DNA from 3 places in the Streptomyces sp. NPDC043738 genome. Region 2 is predicted to be linked to each of the others. Evidence: riboswitches for the same ligand, from Rfam matches in the RefSeq annotation. Region 2 holds a riboswitch; each other region holds the start of a gene.
What was found. Region 2 has a riboswitch for cyclic di-AMP ahead of AC0680_RS31445 (LysM peptidoglycan-binding domain-containing protein). Riboswitches for the same ligand answer to the same signal wherever they lie in the genome.

Region 1 (4,960 bases), on a different contig from region 2:
GGATCGAGAAGTACTTCGGCTCGATCCCCTCGCACGACGGCAAGCAGCCGCCCCGGGACGGCACCCTGCCCGACGTCATGGGCGGACAGCTGCGCGAGGTCGTCGAGGAGGACGTGCCCTCCCGCGCCCTGATGGCGGCCTACCGTCTGCCGCACGACGGCACCCGTGAGGCGGACGCCGCGGACCTGGCGCTGACCGTCCTGGGCGGCGGCGAGTCCTCCCGCCTGTACAACCGGCTGGTGCGTCGCGACCGCAGCGCCGTGGCGGCCGGCTTCGGCCTGCTGCGGCTGGCCGGCGCGCCCTCGCTGGGCTGGCTGGACGTGAAGACGTCCGGCGGCGTGGAGGTCCCCGACATCGAGCGCGCCGTCGACGAGGAGCTGGCCCGCTTCGCCGCCGACGGCCCGACCCCGGAGGAGATGGAGCGCGCGCAGGCCCAGCTGGAGCGCGAATGGCTGGACCGCCTCGCCACGGTCAGCGGCCGCGCCGACGAACTGTGCCGCTTCGCCGTCCTGTTCGGCGATCCGCAGCTCGCGCTGTCCGCCGTGCGGCGTGTCCTGGACATCAGCCCCGAGGAGGTGCAGGCGGTCGCCAAGGCCCGGCTGCGCCCCGACAACCGCGCGGTGCTGGTCTACGAACCCACCGAGCCGACCGACGCCGCCGACACCGAGGAAGGGGAGGCGGACCAGTGAGCGACGCCACCAACCGCGCAGGGTCCCCCATGAGCACCATGGACTTCCACCCCCAGCCCCGGGGCGGCGCGCCCAAGCCGTGGGCCTTCCCGGCCCCCGACCGCAGTCAACTCCCCAACGGGCTCACGCTGCTGACCAGCCACCGTCCCGGCCAGCAGGTCGTCGCCGTCGAGGTCAACCTCGTCGCGCCGCTGGACGCCGAGCCCGAGGGCCTGGACGGCGTCGCCACGATCATGGCGCGTGCGCTGTCCGAGGGCACCGACAAGTACGACGCCGAGGAGTTCGCCGCCGAGCTGGAGCGCTGCGGCGCCACGCTGGACGCCCACGCCGACCACCCCGGCGTACGGGTCTCCCTGGAGGTCCCGGCCTCCCGGCTGCCGCGCGCGCTCGGCCTGCTCGCCGACGCGCTGCGCGCCCCCGCCTTCCCCGACAGCGAGGTCGAGCGGCTGGTGCGCAACCGCCTCGACGAGATCCCGCACGAGCTCGCGAACCCGGCCCGCCGTGCCGCCATGGCGCTGTCCAAGGAGCTGTTCCCGGCCACCGCGCGCATGTCGCGGCCCCGCCAGGGCACCGAGGAGACCGTGGCCCGCATCGACGCGGCGGCCGTCCGGGCCTTCTACGACGCCCATGTGCGGCCCGCCACGGCCACCGCCGTCATCGTCGGCGACTTCACCGGTGTCGACCTGGACGCGGCGCTCGCCGAGACCCTCGGCGCCTGGAGCGGTTCGACGGCCGAGCCGCTGAAGGCCGCGCCGATCGTCGCCGACGACACCGGCCGTGTGGTGATCGTGGACCGCCCCGGAGCCGTCCAGACGCAGCTGCTCATCGGCCGGATCGGCGCCGACCGCCACGACCGGGTGTGGCCGGCGCAGGTCCTCGGCACGTACTGCCTGGGCGGCACGCTCACCTCCCGGCTGGACCGTGTGCTGCGGGAGGAGAAGGGCTACACCTACGGGGTGCGCGCCTTCGGCCAGGTGCTGCGCTCCACCGCCCCCGCCTCCCCCGAGGGGGCGACGGGCGCGGCGCTGCTGGCCATCAGCGGCTCGGTGGACACCGCCTCCACCGTGCCGGCGCTCCAGGACCTGTGGCAGGTGCTGCGGACCCTCGCGGCGGAAGGGCTGACGGACGAGGAGCGCGATGTCGCCGTCCAGAACCTCGTCGGCGTCGCGCCGCTGAAGTACGAGACCGCGGCGGCCGTCGCGGGCACGCTGGCCGACCAGGTCGAGCAGCAGCTCCCGGACGACTTCCAGGCGCAGTTGTACGTCCGGCTCGCGGAGACCGGCACGGTCGAGGCGACCGCGGCGGCGGTCAGCGCCTTCCCGGTGGACCGGCTGGTGACGGTCCTGGTGGGTGACGCGGCCCAGATCGCCGAGCCCGTCAAGGCGCTGGGGTTGGGCGAGGTGACGGTCGTCGGCGGCTAGGGCGACACAGCCAGGGCCGATCCGGAAGGCACGCCCTGGCCGCCCCGTATGACGGCGGATCAGTTTCGAGCGGCGGCTCCCGTGGTGCTCTCTGCCACGGGAGCCGCCGTATGTCCGGTTTATGGCGACTGACCGCTCCGCTTCTTGTGGCATCCCGCACAAAAAAGCGGTTCTGTTTGGCGATCGAAAGTTGCCCCGATTAGCGTCGGTCCGGCTGTTCGTCACAACTCCGCCACAACAGTGGCACCGGACAGTCATCGCCGAGTCCCCGTACGGCGCGAGCCAGGGGAGCCGGGGACCCACACGTCCCTGGGGTGAATCGGACGCCTCTTCGGAGGAGCCCGTAGGAGACCTTCCTGCTCCGAACCCGTCAGCTAACCCGGTAGGCGAGAAGGAAGGAAAGGACAAGCCAGTACATGGCGTTCATACGTGCCACCGGGAAGCACCGTCGTGCGAGCCGCACCGCCCGCTCGACCCGCAACATCGCGGGCATAGCCACCCTCGCGGCCTCCGGCGTTGTCGCCTCGGTGGCCTCGCCGGCGCTGGCCGCCACGGACGAGGCGCGCACCCACGACACCGGTCTGCAGCAGGCCGTCGTCCTCGGTGACGAGCTCGCCAACCGCATCGAGGCCCAGGCCGACGCGCAGCAGGCCGACGCCGAGGCCGCCGCCGCGAGGGCGAAGGCCGAGGCCGTCGCCAAGAAGCAGGCCGAGGAGGCCCAGCGGCGCGCCGAGGCGGCCCGGAAGAAGGCCAAGGCGGAGCGCGAGGCCAAGGAGCGCGCCGCCCGCGAGGCCGAGCGCAAGCGCCTCAACACCTTCGTCGCCCCGATCGCCGGCTCCTACGTGTCCACCGCCTACAAGGCGTCCAGCGGCCTGTGGTCCTCGGGCAGCCACACCGGCATCGACTTCCACGCCGCCTCCGGGACCTCCGTCCGCGCCGTCGGCGCGGGCACCGTCGTCGAGGCCGGCTGGGGCGGCTCGTACGGCAACAACGTCGTGATCAAGATGAACGACGGCACGTACACCCAGTACGGCCACCTGTCGTCGATCTCCGTCTCGGTCGGCGAGAGCGTCACCCCCGGCAAGCAGATCGGGCTCTCCGGCGCCACCGGCAACGTCACCGGCCCGCACCTGCACTTCGAGGCCCGCACCACCGCCGACTACGGCTCGGACATCGACCCGATCGCGTATCTGCGCTCGCACGGCGTCAACGTCTGATGCACCGCGGTCGCCTCCGCATCGTCTGACACACCGCTTCGCCCGATGCCGGCGCCGTCCGCTGGCTAAAAAATATCCATGGATAAGCGGAGTCCGTCGGAAAAGCCGTCCCGGTCGAATAGAGTCACGGAAAAGTCGTCAACCGGCGGCGTTTCCAGGGGATTACGGCGGAGGCACGGACGATGCGAGGCCATATTTCCGCGCATGCGGTGTGCACGGCGATTCGCGAGGACATTGTCTCCGGTGCGCTGGCGCCGGGGAGCCGGCTGATCGAGGAGATCCTGGCGGCGCGTTACGGCGTCTCCAGGGTGCCGGTCCGTGAAGCGCTGCGCACCCTGCAGTCGGAGGGCTTCGTCACCACCCGCCACCACGCGGGCGCCTGTGTCGCCGAGCCCACCGAGCAGGAGGCCGCCGACCTGCTGGACATCCGCGCGCTGCTGGAGCCGCTGGGTGCCGCCCGCGCGGCCGCCCGCCGCAGCCCGGCCCATCTCAAGGTGCTGCGCGGGCTGGTGCGGCTGGGACGTGAGCGGGCGCGCCACGGCAACGCCGCGGACCTGCGCCAATTGGACGGCTGGTTCCACGAGACGCTCGCCCAGGCGGCCGGCAGCCCCAGCCTGACCGCGCTGCTGACCCAGCTGCGGCGCAAGATCGAGTGGATGTACGCGGTGGAGCCGCCGGCCGGAGCCGGCGAGTCCTGGGACGATCACGGCGCGGTGCTCGACGCGGTGGCCCGCGGGGACGCCGAACGCGCCCGCGCCCTGATGGCGGCCCATATCGAGCGTTCACTGCCGGTCTACCGGCTGCGGCGCCCGGCCAAGGCCGAGGTGAGGGATCCGAAACGGCCCGTCAACACAGCGCGCGCCCGCTCTTAACAACGGCCCCGTATACAAAGAGGGGTGCGGGGCAATGGCACGCGCAGGGGAATGGGCGCGACGGCCGCACGGCGATTTCTTGCAGGGTGCCGGTATTCCGTCCGCCGTGCACCCGTATTCGGATTTCTGGTGCTTTCGTGCCGGGCGCCGAACCGTACGGCGTTTTTCCGGCGGAGTTTTCCGGAGAATCTATTCAGCGGCGGCGGGGCATGGCGCCGCGCTGCGGCATTTCAGGCGGCATACCGGCCGGGGCGAAGAATCGCGATCGCAGCGAAACGGCCCCGCCGCGACGACCGGGTTCCGGTCACCGCGGCGGGGCCGCCGCATGCAGAGGTCCTGGGGGACTCAGACGGTCTCGGGGAGCTCCTCGAGACCCTCGGCAACGAGCTTCGCCAGGCGGTCGAGCGCGGCCTCGGCACCTTCGGCGTCGGAGGCCAGCACGATCTCCTCGCCGCCCTGGGCGCCCAGGCCCAGCACCGCGAGCATGGAGGCCGCGTTGACGGGGTTGCCATCAGCCTTGGCGATCGTCATCGGGACGCCGGAGGCGGTGGCCGCACGGACGAAGATCGACGCGGGGCGGGCGTGCAGGCCCTCGGCCCAACCGACATTGACGCGGCGCTCAGCCATGGTGTTGCCCTTCAAAGTCGTGACAGTTGTCTAGACCAGTCTCTCACGCTGTCGGGAGTGCTCCGGCAGCCCCGAGTCCTGTCCCGAGCGTACGCGCGCGGGCCGGTTGTCAGTGCCCGGCCGTACTCTGTCCG
Region 2 (4,960 bases):
GCCAGCAGGGCGGCGCGGCCGGTGAGGCGGTTGCGTCGGGGCGGGCGGGCTCGGTAGACGCGGGCGGCGGCCTGCTCGCCGAGCGCCTTGAGTCGGGTCGCGGTCGAGAACCGGTCCGCGGGCACGTCGTCTCCCCTTCACTGACTGACGCCGGACTGCAAAAGCGGGTACGTCCCCGGCAACGGTACGGGACCGTCGCCGGGGACGTACGAGGCGTTCGGCCGTGACGTCAGCCGATCAGCCGTTACGCGGGGCGCTGCGCCGAATCAGTTCGCGGAGCGCTGTACCGATTCAGTTCGCGGAGCGCTGTGCCGATTCAGTTCGCGGAGCGCTGTACCGATTCAGTTCGCAGAGCGCTGTACCGATTCAGTTCGCGGAGCGAAACCGCGGGAAGGCGGAGCGGCCGGCGTAGACCGCGGCGTCGTCGAGGATCTCCTCGATGCGCAGCAGCTGGTTGTACTTGGCGACGCGCTCGGAGCGGGCCGGGGCACCGGTCTTGATCTGGCCGCAGTTGGTGGCGACGGCCAGGTCGGCGATGGTGACGTCCTCGGTCTCACCGGAGCGGTGCGACATCATGCACTTGAAGCCGTTGCGCTGGGCCAGCTCGACGGCGTCCAGGGTCTCGGTCAGCGAGCCGATCTGGTTGACCTTCACCAGCAGCGCGTTGGCGGAGCCCTCCTCGATGCCGCGGGCCAGGCGCTCGGGGTTGGTGACGAACAGGTCGTCGCCGACCAGCTGGACCTTGGCGCCGAGCTTGTCGGTGATGACCTTCCAGCCGGCCCAGTCGTCCTCGAACAGCGGGTCCTCGATGGAGACCAGCGGGTAGGCCGCCACCAGCTCCGCGTAGTACTCGGTCATCTCGGCGGCCGAGCGGGTCTGGCCCTCGAACTGGTACGAGCCGTCCTTGTAGAACTCGGAGGCGGCGACGTCCAGCGCGAGCGCGATGTCCTGGCCGGGGGTGTAACCGGCCTGCTTGATGGCCTCGAGGATGAGGTCGAGGGCCTCGCGGTTGGAGCCCAGGTTCGGGGCGAAGCCGCCCTCGTCGCCGAGGCCGGTGGACAGGCCGCGCTCCTTGAGGACCTTCTTGAGGGTGTGGTAGACCTCCGCGCCCCAGCGCAGCGCCTCGGAGAAGGACTCCGCGCCGATCGGCGCGATCATGAACTCCTGGATGTCCACGTTGGAGTCGGCGTGCGAGCCGCCGTTGAGGATGTTCATCATCGGCACGGGCAGCACGTGCGCGTTCGGACCGCCGAGGTAGCGGAACAGCGGCAGGTCGCTGGCCTCGGAGGCGGCGTGCGCGACGGCCAGGGAGACACCGAGGATGGCGTTGGCGCCGAGCGAGCCCTTGTTGTCGGTGGCGTCCAGGTCGAACATCGCCTGGTCGATCAGCCGCTGCTCGGTCGCGTCGTAGCCGACGAGCTCCGGGCCGATCTGCTCGATGACGGCCAGGACGGCCTTCTCGACGCCCTTGCCGAGGTAGCGGTTCGGGTCGCCGTCGCGGAGCTCGATGGCCTCGAAGGCGCCGGTCGAGGCGCCGGACGGCACGGCGGCACGGCCCGTGCTGCCGTCGTCGAGGCCGACCTCGACCTCGACCGTGGGATTACCTCGCGAGTCGAGAATTTCGCGGGCTACGACGACGTCGATGGACGGCACGTTGTCTCCTTCATGGGTGTCTGGAGTTCTGCAGCATGAGCCTAACGGCCCCTGGCTCGTCCGCTTGCCCTCGGCCCGCTCCGTGGGACGAAAAGATACTCAAAGGCGCAGTTCACGGGAGGTTTCGGCACATTGTTCGCTGAGCGGGGAAAATACTCGACGCCGCTGGTCACCGGCGCTGCGCGCCCCGGCGAACGGAGAAGCCCCGCCACGGCGCACTGGGGGGGCGTGTGCGCCGGGCGGGGCAGTCTCACGAAGCGGCGGGGACCGCCGCCGGGGTCATACGGGACCCGGTGAGCGGACGGCTCAGATGCTGAGCTGCTGACCCGGGAAGATCAGGTTCGGGTTGCCGCCGATGACCGACTTGTTGGCCGCGTAGAGCGACTTCCAGTTGGTGCCGTGGGCCTTGGCGATCTTGGCGAGGGTGTCGCCCGCCTTGACGGTGTAGTCGCCGCCGCGCTCGGACTTCTTCGGAGTAGGCTGGGCCTTCTCGGCCTTGGGGGCGGCCGGGGCCTTCTTCACCTCGGGCTTGGCCGCTTCCTGCTTGGGGGCGGACTTGGCGGAGGTGTCGAGCTCGGGGGCCGGACCACCGGAGGTCAGGCCGCCGGCACCGGCGCAGGACCAGGCGCCCGGGCCCTGGATGGCGAGGAGCTTCTCGGCGGCGGCGATCTGCTGGGCCTTGGTGGCCAGGTCGGCGCGGGCCGCGTACTGGGTGCCACCGGCGGCGGCCCAGCTGGAGTTGGAGAACTGCAGGCCACCGTAGTAGCCGTTACCGGTGTTGATCGACCAGTTGCCACCGGACTCGCACTGGGCGACCTTGTCCCAGGTGGCGACCGAGGCGGCGGAGGCGGACGTGGCGCCCATCAGCGGGACGGCGACGGCGGCACCGGCGACACCGGCGAGGGTGGCGACGCGGACGGCCTTGGAGGGACGACGGTGCTTGCCCTTGTTGATCAGCATGGTTCGTTCGTTTCCTCACCGACGCCTACGAGGTGAGCTGTCGGGTTCGGGCTGTGAGTCGCCCGGCCGGGCGCGCGTGGCGCACCTGGCTTCACCCCAAGCCGGCTGACCCGCTTTCACGGGCCTGACCGGCGCCTACCTTGGTTCCCCCGCTCCTGCCTTCGGCGCTTGCGCGTCAACTGCCTCCGACCACCGGCAGGATTCGGCGTGTGATCGAAGGGGCTCGCTTTGGCGAGCGGTCCTGACCGTAAGCAGTAATCCCCTTGGTGTTCAAACCCCACCTTCTGAACCAAGTTGACCGTTTTTGATCACGGGTTGGTCACATATCTGCAGGTGAGGCCCGGTATGACGGCGGCGGGCGGATCTGTGCGCCCGCCGCCCAACGAGAGCCTTGTCTCACTTTCCCAAAGGGGACGAAGGCGGCGAACTAGCCTTCCTTGTGCCCGAGATCGAGCCGCTGACCCGGCTGGATCAGGTTCTCGTCGGTCCCGATGACGCCCTCGTTGCGCTCGTAGAGCGCGGGCCAGCCGCCCGGCAGCCGATGGGCCGCGGCGATGGCTGACAGGCTGTCACCCGGGCGCACGGTGTAGTCGCCGCCCGCCGGGCCCGTGCGGCGCCCGTCGTCGCCGCGCGAGGCGTGCCGGCCGCCGGGCGACCGGTCGCCGCCGTCGCTCTCGTCCGGGTCCGCGTCGCCGCGGTGCTTGCCCTTGCCGGGCGTCTGCCCGGGCGTACCGCTCGGGTCCGGGCGGTCGGCGTCGCCGGAGGGGTCGGTGGGGCGGGAGGCGTCGTCGCCCTGGTCACCGGGCGTGGTGGAGTCGGACGGCTCCGGGGTCTTGGAGGTGTCGCGGCCGTCGGACTCGGACGGCGCCGGCGTCTCCTGGGACGGCTCGTCGCCCGCATCGCCGCGCGAGTCGTCGGACGAGCCGTCGCGGGACCCGTCACGGGATCCGTCCGGGGACTTCTCGCCGTCGCCCTCGCGGTCGCCGTCGTGGGCCCCGGAGTCGTCCGGGCCGTCGGGCACATCGGACGAGCCGGTCGAGGGGGACTGGTCCCAGGGGGCCGGGTCGCCGTCGTCGTCGGAGGGGTCGGGCAGCGGCGTGCTGGTGCTGCCCGGGTCGACCTTCGGCGCGCGGCCGTCCTTGGTGAGGCCGGCGTTGACGGCGCAGCTCGGCCAGGCGTCCGGGCCGCGGTCGTCGAGGATCGATTCGGCCACGGCTATCTGCTGGGCGCGGCTGGCGAGATCGGGACGCGAGGCGTAGGCCCCGCCGCCGTAGTCGTCCCACATCTCCTGGGTCAGCTGCAGCCCGCCGTAGAAGCCGTTGCCCGAGGCGGCGCTCCACACCCCGCCGCTCTCGCACTGGGCGACCCGGTCCCAGGTCGCGGTGTCGGCGGCATGTGCCCCACTGGCGGAGAGCAGCGGCAGTGCGAGGCCCGCGCCGGTCACTCCCGCCGTGACAAAGATGGCCGGTGCTTGACGGGGGCGACGGTGTCGGCCGTTCCCGGAACGCATGCGGATGCCTTTCGCGCGGCGGTTGAGTTGTTCGACGACCGTTCGATTCCCCACCCCTTCGGACGTCCGCTGATGCGGGCGCCCGTGTGAACGAATCGTGAATCCTGTCGACCGTCGGGTCGAAAGGTAGCCGGGGTCACGGGTAGTCACAAGCCGGTGTAGCGCAGATCACGCTTAGGTCACGCGACTGACGATCCGTCACCTTTGCCGGTACCCCCGGTCAGGACCGCTCGGGCGTGAACTCCACCGGGAGGGACCGCAGTCCGCGCATGATGAGCCCGCCCCGCCAGCGCAGATCATCAGGATCCGTGGCAAACCGGATGTCCGGGAGCCGGGTCAGCAGCGTGGCGAGCGCGGTCTGCCCCTCGAGCCGGGCGAGCGGTGCGCCCAGGCAGTAGTGGATGCCGTGCCCGTATCCCAGATGCTGATTGTCACGTCGGGTCAGATCGAGAACGTCCGGTTCGACAAAGCGTGACGGATCACGGTCCGCGGCGGCCAGCACCACCAGTACGGGGTCGCCCTCGGCGATCCGCTGCCCGCCGAGCATCAGCTCCCGCGTCGCGAACCGCCAGGTCGCCAGCTCCACGGGGCCGTCGTAGCGGAGCAGCTCCTCGATGCCGGTGGCCAGCAGCTCGGTGTCGCCCGCCGCCATCGACTTCTGCAGCAGTTCGCGCTGGGCGGGGTGGCGCAGCAGCGCGTAGGTGCCGTTGCCGATGAGGTTGACGGTGGTCTCGAAGCCGGCGAAGAGCAGGATGAACGCCATCGCGGCGGCCTCGTTCTCGGTGAGGTGCTCGCCGTGGTCGGAGGCCCGGATCAGACCGGATATCAGGTCCTCGT
Region 3 (4,960 bases), on a different contig from region 2:
CTCCCCCTTCTTCTCCGCCGCGCCGCTGGTCGCGGCGCCGCTCCTGTCGCTGGCCAGCACCGCCGTCATGGCCGTGGCCGCCATGGCCGGCGAGGTCTGGGGGGTGACGTACCGCAGCACCGCCCCGAACTACCACGAGTCGGTGACGGAGATCGCCACGGTCTTCGTCGTCTCCCTGCTGGCGCTGGTCATCAACCGGGTCGTACGGACCAGCGACGCCCATCTGGCGTCCGTACGGGACGTCTCGGAGGCCGCCCAGCGCGCCGTACTGCCGCTGCCGCCCGAGCGGCTGGCCGGGCTGGCGATCGCCGCCCGCTATGTGGGCGCGCGGGCGGACTCCGGGATCGGCGGCGACCTCTACGCGGTGCAGGACACCCCGCACGGCGTGCGGCTGATCGTCGGCGATGTGCGCGGCAAGGGCCTGGAGGCGGTGGAGGCCGCGGTGGTCGTCATCGGCGCCTTCCGGGAGGCGGCGGAGCAGGAGGCCACCCTGGAGGCGGTGGCCGGCCGGCTGGAGCGGGCGCTGCAGCGGGAGGGCAGACGGCGCGGAGGGCTGGACCGGTTCGAGGGGTTCACCACTGCCGTGCTGGCCGAGATCCCCGCCAACGGGCGGTCCGTACTGCGGGTCCTCAACCGCGGCCACCCGGCTCCCCTGATGCTCACCCCGGACGGCGGGCTGCGCGAGCTGGCCCCCGCGGCGCCGGCGCTGCCCCTGGGGATGAGTGAGGTGGCGAGCTGGCCCGACCGGTCGGACGAGATGTTCCTGCCGGCCGGCTCGCTGCTGCTGTTCTTCACCGACGGCATGACCGAGGCCCGCGACTTCCGCGGCCGCTTCTACAGCCCCTCGAACCGGCTGCGCGGCCGCCGCTTCCCCGGTCCGGACGCCCTCCTGGACACCCTCGTCGAGGATGTGGCAGTGCATACGGGCGGGGCGTCGGCGGACGACATGGCCCTGCTGGCGGTGCAGCGGCCCATGGGGGAGTAGGGCGGGGCGAGGAGCGCCGGGCCGCCGATCAGGGCGGGCCGAGGAGGGGCCGGCCCGGTCGGCCCCTACGCGCCGCTTCTGCTTACCTCCCCGTTCCGGGGTCCGTGCCCGGCAGCCGGTGCAGGCTCTCGCCGTGCGGGCCGGTGAGCGCGACCGGCCGCCCGTCCAGGGCGAGGGTCAGCCGTCCGTCCTCCGGGCGCCCGGCGTGGTGCTCCGGCGCGGTGATCCACGGCAGGACCGAGTGGTGCTCGTTGGAGATCCAGTGCCCGCCACCGGGCCGCTCGTCGAGCAGCGACCGTACGAGGCGCGCGAACTCCTCGCGGCGGGCGGGCGGAAGGTAGCTCAGCACCGCGCTGTGGAAGACGACCAGCGTCGCCTCGGGCGGTGCCGCGGCGGCCAGCGCGGGCAGCTCGTCGATCAGATCGCCGGGTACGATCCGCGGCCGCGGCGCCGCCCGTACGGCCTCGACGGCGGCGGAGAGCCGGGCCGCGCGCTCCCCCTCGCCCGGCCAGACGAGCGACTGGAGCCAGCGCAGATCGTCCGGTGCGCCGACGGGGTCGAGCGGGTTCAGATCGATTCCGGCCCGCCAGACGATCTCCGGCAGCCGGCCGGGCAGTTCCTCGGGTGCCCAGTCCGTACGGCAGCCGAAGACCACCGGGCCGTCCGGCGCCCCCACCTCGACGGTCCGCGGGCCGCCCGCCGGCCGCCCCTCGTACCCGGTGGCGGACTCGTACCGGTACCGGTAGCTGTCGGGGTGCAGGCACAGTCCGGCCGACGCGCCGACCTCCAGCAGCGCCAGCGGCTGCGGCAGACGGGCGAGCAGCGGCAGCAGCGTGGCGCAGCGGGCCGGCTCGTTGGTCTGGGTGGCGCGCTGCATGATCACCGCGCGGACCTCGTCCCAGTGCCGGACCGTCCACTCGCGCCAGCGACCGTACGCCGCCTCGCCGCGCGGGCCCTGCTCCGCGTGCGGGCCGTCGAGCTGGCGGACGGCGGCGAGCAGGAGGTTCGGCTGCTGCTTGTTGCCGGCCGGCAGCGACCCCGACAGCAGATCGCAGAACTCCGGGTCCTGGCTGATCCGCGCGGTCAGCTCCGCATGGGCGTCGGACCGTCCCCGCGCCTCCCGCCACGAGAACTCCCGGTAGCGCTCCGCCAGATCCGCCGCCGCGCTCCGGCCGATACCGCCCTTGACGTTTCCGGAGCTCACGGTGCTCCCCGCGCTCTCGACGTTGACGACCATGATCCGACGTTACGCCCTCACGTTGCGTAACTGAGGGGCGCCCCTCCGCATAACGACTGACGCACAATCAGCGCGAGATCGTTTAGCGGCGCATGGTCAACTCGCCCGGTTTGTGGGCATGGTGACCGAAAAAGTCCAGGCCAAACCTCATGCGGAACGGATAAGGATTCCCAGGAAGGCTTGGAAAACAGTCGCGACCTCTATTACTGTCCGATAACGCAGCGCGGTCGTCCCAGCCGTCGCAAGAGGCGGCACCGCGCGCCGACGCCGAATCCCGCACGCGCTTTTCACGCATCTCCAGCACTTCGAACTGCACCAAGGGAACCGGGGAACCACCACCTTGGGGTGAATCGGGCGCCTCCGCCAGAGTGGCCCGTAGGAGACCTTCCTGCTCCGAACCCGTCAGCTAACCCGGTAGGCGAGAAGGAAGGAAAGGAGTGCGCCCCCGTGGCGTCCAACAGGCCTGCCCCCGAGGCTTCGCCCGCATACCGGCTCGACGACCGAGGTGCCTTCGAAGGACCGGGTGATCCGGAGGGCATAGCGGGCACCGACGGCGACGGCCCTTGGGAGGAGTGGAATCCCACCGAGGAGTCGCTGCGACCGGTCCGCGGCAAGCACCGGGTGGCCAAGCAGCGCGGCGGCGGACTCGCCCGTAGTGGCACGGTCCTGGGCGTCGGCGTCATCGCGGCCGTCGGCGCGGGCGGCATGGCCACCGCCGAGGACCGTCCGCCGGTCCCGATATCCATGCCCGACATCGGCGGCATGGCCCACGACATCTCCGACAGCCTTCCGGATGCCGAGTCCCTCCCGGGGCTCGGCGGCCTCATATCCGACTCCGGCGCCGATTCCACCGCAACGGCCTCCGGAAGCGACTCCGCCGACCCCGTAGCCGCCGGTCCGCTCTCCCAGGTCACCCAGACCGGCACGACCGGTACGGGCACCAACGCCGGCGAGGCGCTGCGCAGCCGCATCCTCCAGCAGGCCGACGCGCAGCAGGGCGCCGCCGAGGAGCAGGCCCGCGAAGCGGCCGAGGGCGCCGCCATCAAGCAGGCGGCGACGGACGCGTCCGCGGCCCAGAAGACGGCCCAGGACGCGGCGGACAAGGCCGCGGCGGCCAAGAAGGCGGCAGAGTTGGAGGCCAAGCGCAAGGCCGAGGCGGAGGCGCGCCGGAAGGCGGAGGCCGAGCGCCTGGCCCAACTGGCGAAGAGCTTCATCGCCCCCGTCTCCTCCTACACCCTCACCGCCAGCTTCGGTCAGGCCGGCGACCGCTGGGCCGCCGACCACACGGGCCAGGACTTCGCCGCACCGACCGGTACGCCCATCAAGGCGGTGCACTCCGGCACCATCACCCAGGCCGGCTGGGCCGGTTCGTACGGCTACCGCATCGTCCTCACCCTCGACGACGGCACCGAGCTGTGGTTCTGCCACCTGTCCTCGATGGTGAAGACCTCGGGCAAGGTCAGCACCGGCGAGGTGATCGGCCGCGTCGGCGCCACCGGCAACGTCACCGGTCCCCATCTCCACCTGGAGGTACGCCCCGGCGCCGGCGACCCGATAGACCCGATGCCGTGGCTGCGCGATCACGGCGTGAACGTCTGAGCGCCCGGCCCGCCGGGCGACGCGCCTGAGGGCCTGCCGGGAGGCGGCCCGAGCGCGCCGCGGGAGGCCACTCCTCCCGCGGAATAACTCCCTCCCTCACCACGCTGCAACCACGTATGACCTCGACACAACCCACCCCCCAAAACCGCCGGAACCTCGGCTCGCTCGCCGTCTCCCCGCTCGCCCTCGGGGGCAACGTCTTCGGCTGGACGGCCGACGAAGCCGAGTCGTTCGCCGTGCTCGACGCGTATGCGGCAGGCGGTGGCAACTTCATCGACACCGCCGACGCCTATTCGGCCTGGGTGCCCGGCAACAAGGGCGGTGAATCCGAGACCGTCATCGGCAACTGGCTGGCCTCCCGCGGCAATCGCTCCGAGGTCGTCGTCGCCACCAAGGTCGGCGCCCACCCCGACTACAAGGGCCTGAGCCCGGCCACCGTCAAGTCCGCGGTCGACCAGTCCCTCAGCCGTCTGCGCACCGACTACATCGACCTCTACTACACCCACTACGACGACGAATCGGTCGAGGTCTCGGAGATCATCGGCACCCTCGACGAGCTCGTCCAGGCCGGCAAGGTCCGTGAGATCGCCGCCTCCAACATCTCCGCGCCGCGCCTGGCGGAGTCCCTGGCCTTCTCCGCCCGCGAGGGCGTGGCCCGTTACGTCGCCCTCCAGCCGCACTACAACCTGGTCTCCCGCGACACCTACGAGGGCGAACTCGCCGACGTGGCGGCCCGCGAGGGCGTGGCCGCCATCCCGTACTGGGCCCTCGCCTCCGGCTTCCTGACCGGCAAGTACCGCCCGGGCACCGATGTCGACAGCGCCCGCTCCGGGAAGGCCGGCCAGTACCTCGCCACCGACCGCGGGCTGCGCGTCCTTGAGGCCCTCGACACGGTCGCCGCCGCCCACGAGGCCGAGGTCGCGACCGTCGCCCTCGCCTGGCTGGCCGCACAGCCCACCGTCGCGGCGCCCCTCGCCAGCGCCCGCACGGTCAGCCAGCTGACGCCCCTCCTGGCCGTCGCCGACCTGACCCTCACGGAGCCCGAACTCACCCTCCTGAACGAGGCTTCGGCCTGATCCACCCACGGCGTGGACGGGGCGAGGTCGGGGCGGGGTCGGGGTACGCATGACGCCCCGGCC

Region 1: linked by a shared signal. The riboswitch ahead of AC0680_RS35285 (M23 family metallopeptidase) and the one ahead of AC0680_RS31445 (LysM peptidoglycan-binding domain-containing protein) in region 2 are both predicted to bind cyclic di-AMP.
Region 3: linked by a shared signal. The riboswitch ahead of AC0680_RS05285 (M23 family metallopeptidase) and the one ahead of AC0680_RS31445 (LysM peptidoglycan-binding domain-containing protein) in region 2 are both predicted to bind cyclic di-AMP.

The regions. Positions count from the first base shown of each region.
Region 1 is NZ_JBWKCJ010000043.1:17,898-22,857, reverse strand. Features, by position in the region: gene AC0680_RS35295 (M16 family metallopeptidase) at 1-689, shown strand, start outside; gene AC0680_RS35290 (M16 family metallopeptidase) at 728-2,110, shown strand; cyclic di-AMP (ydaO/yuaA leader) riboswitch at 2,359-2,514, shown strand; gene AC0680_RS35285 (M23 family metallopeptidase) at 2,527-3,327, shown strand; gene AC0680_RS35280 (GntR family transcriptional regulator) at 3,510-4,199, shown strand; gene AC0680_RS35275 (HPr family phosphocarrier protein) at 4,545-4,826, opposite strand.
Region 2 is NZ_JBWKCJ010000032.1:27,502-32,461, reverse strand. Features, by position in the region: gene AC0680_RS31455 (FtsB family cell division protein) at 1-125, opposite strand, end outside; gene eno (phosphopyruvate hydratase) at 367-1,653, opposite strand; gene AC0680_RS31445 (LysM peptidoglycan-binding domain-containing protein) at 1,960-2,613, opposite strand; cyclic di-AMP (ydaO/yuaA leader) riboswitch at 2,621-2,790, opposite strand; gene AC0680_RS31440 (LysM peptidoglycan-binding domain-containing protein) at 3,041-4,057, opposite strand; gene AC0680_RS31435 (cytochrome P450 family protein) at 4,344-4,960, opposite strand, start outside.
Region 3 is NZ_JBWKCJ010000002.1:472,518-477,477, forward strand. Features, by position in the region: gene AC0680_RS05275 (PP2C family protein-serine/threonine phosphatase) at 1-985, shown strand, start outside; gene AC0680_RS05280 (DUF2332 domain-containing protein) at 1,068-2,222, opposite strand; cyclic di-AMP (ydaO/yuaA leader) riboswitch at 2,514-2,658, shown strand; gene AC0680_RS05285 (M23 family metallopeptidase) at 2,670-3,821, shown strand; gene AC0680_RS05290 (aldo/keto reductase) at 3,938-4,897, shown strand.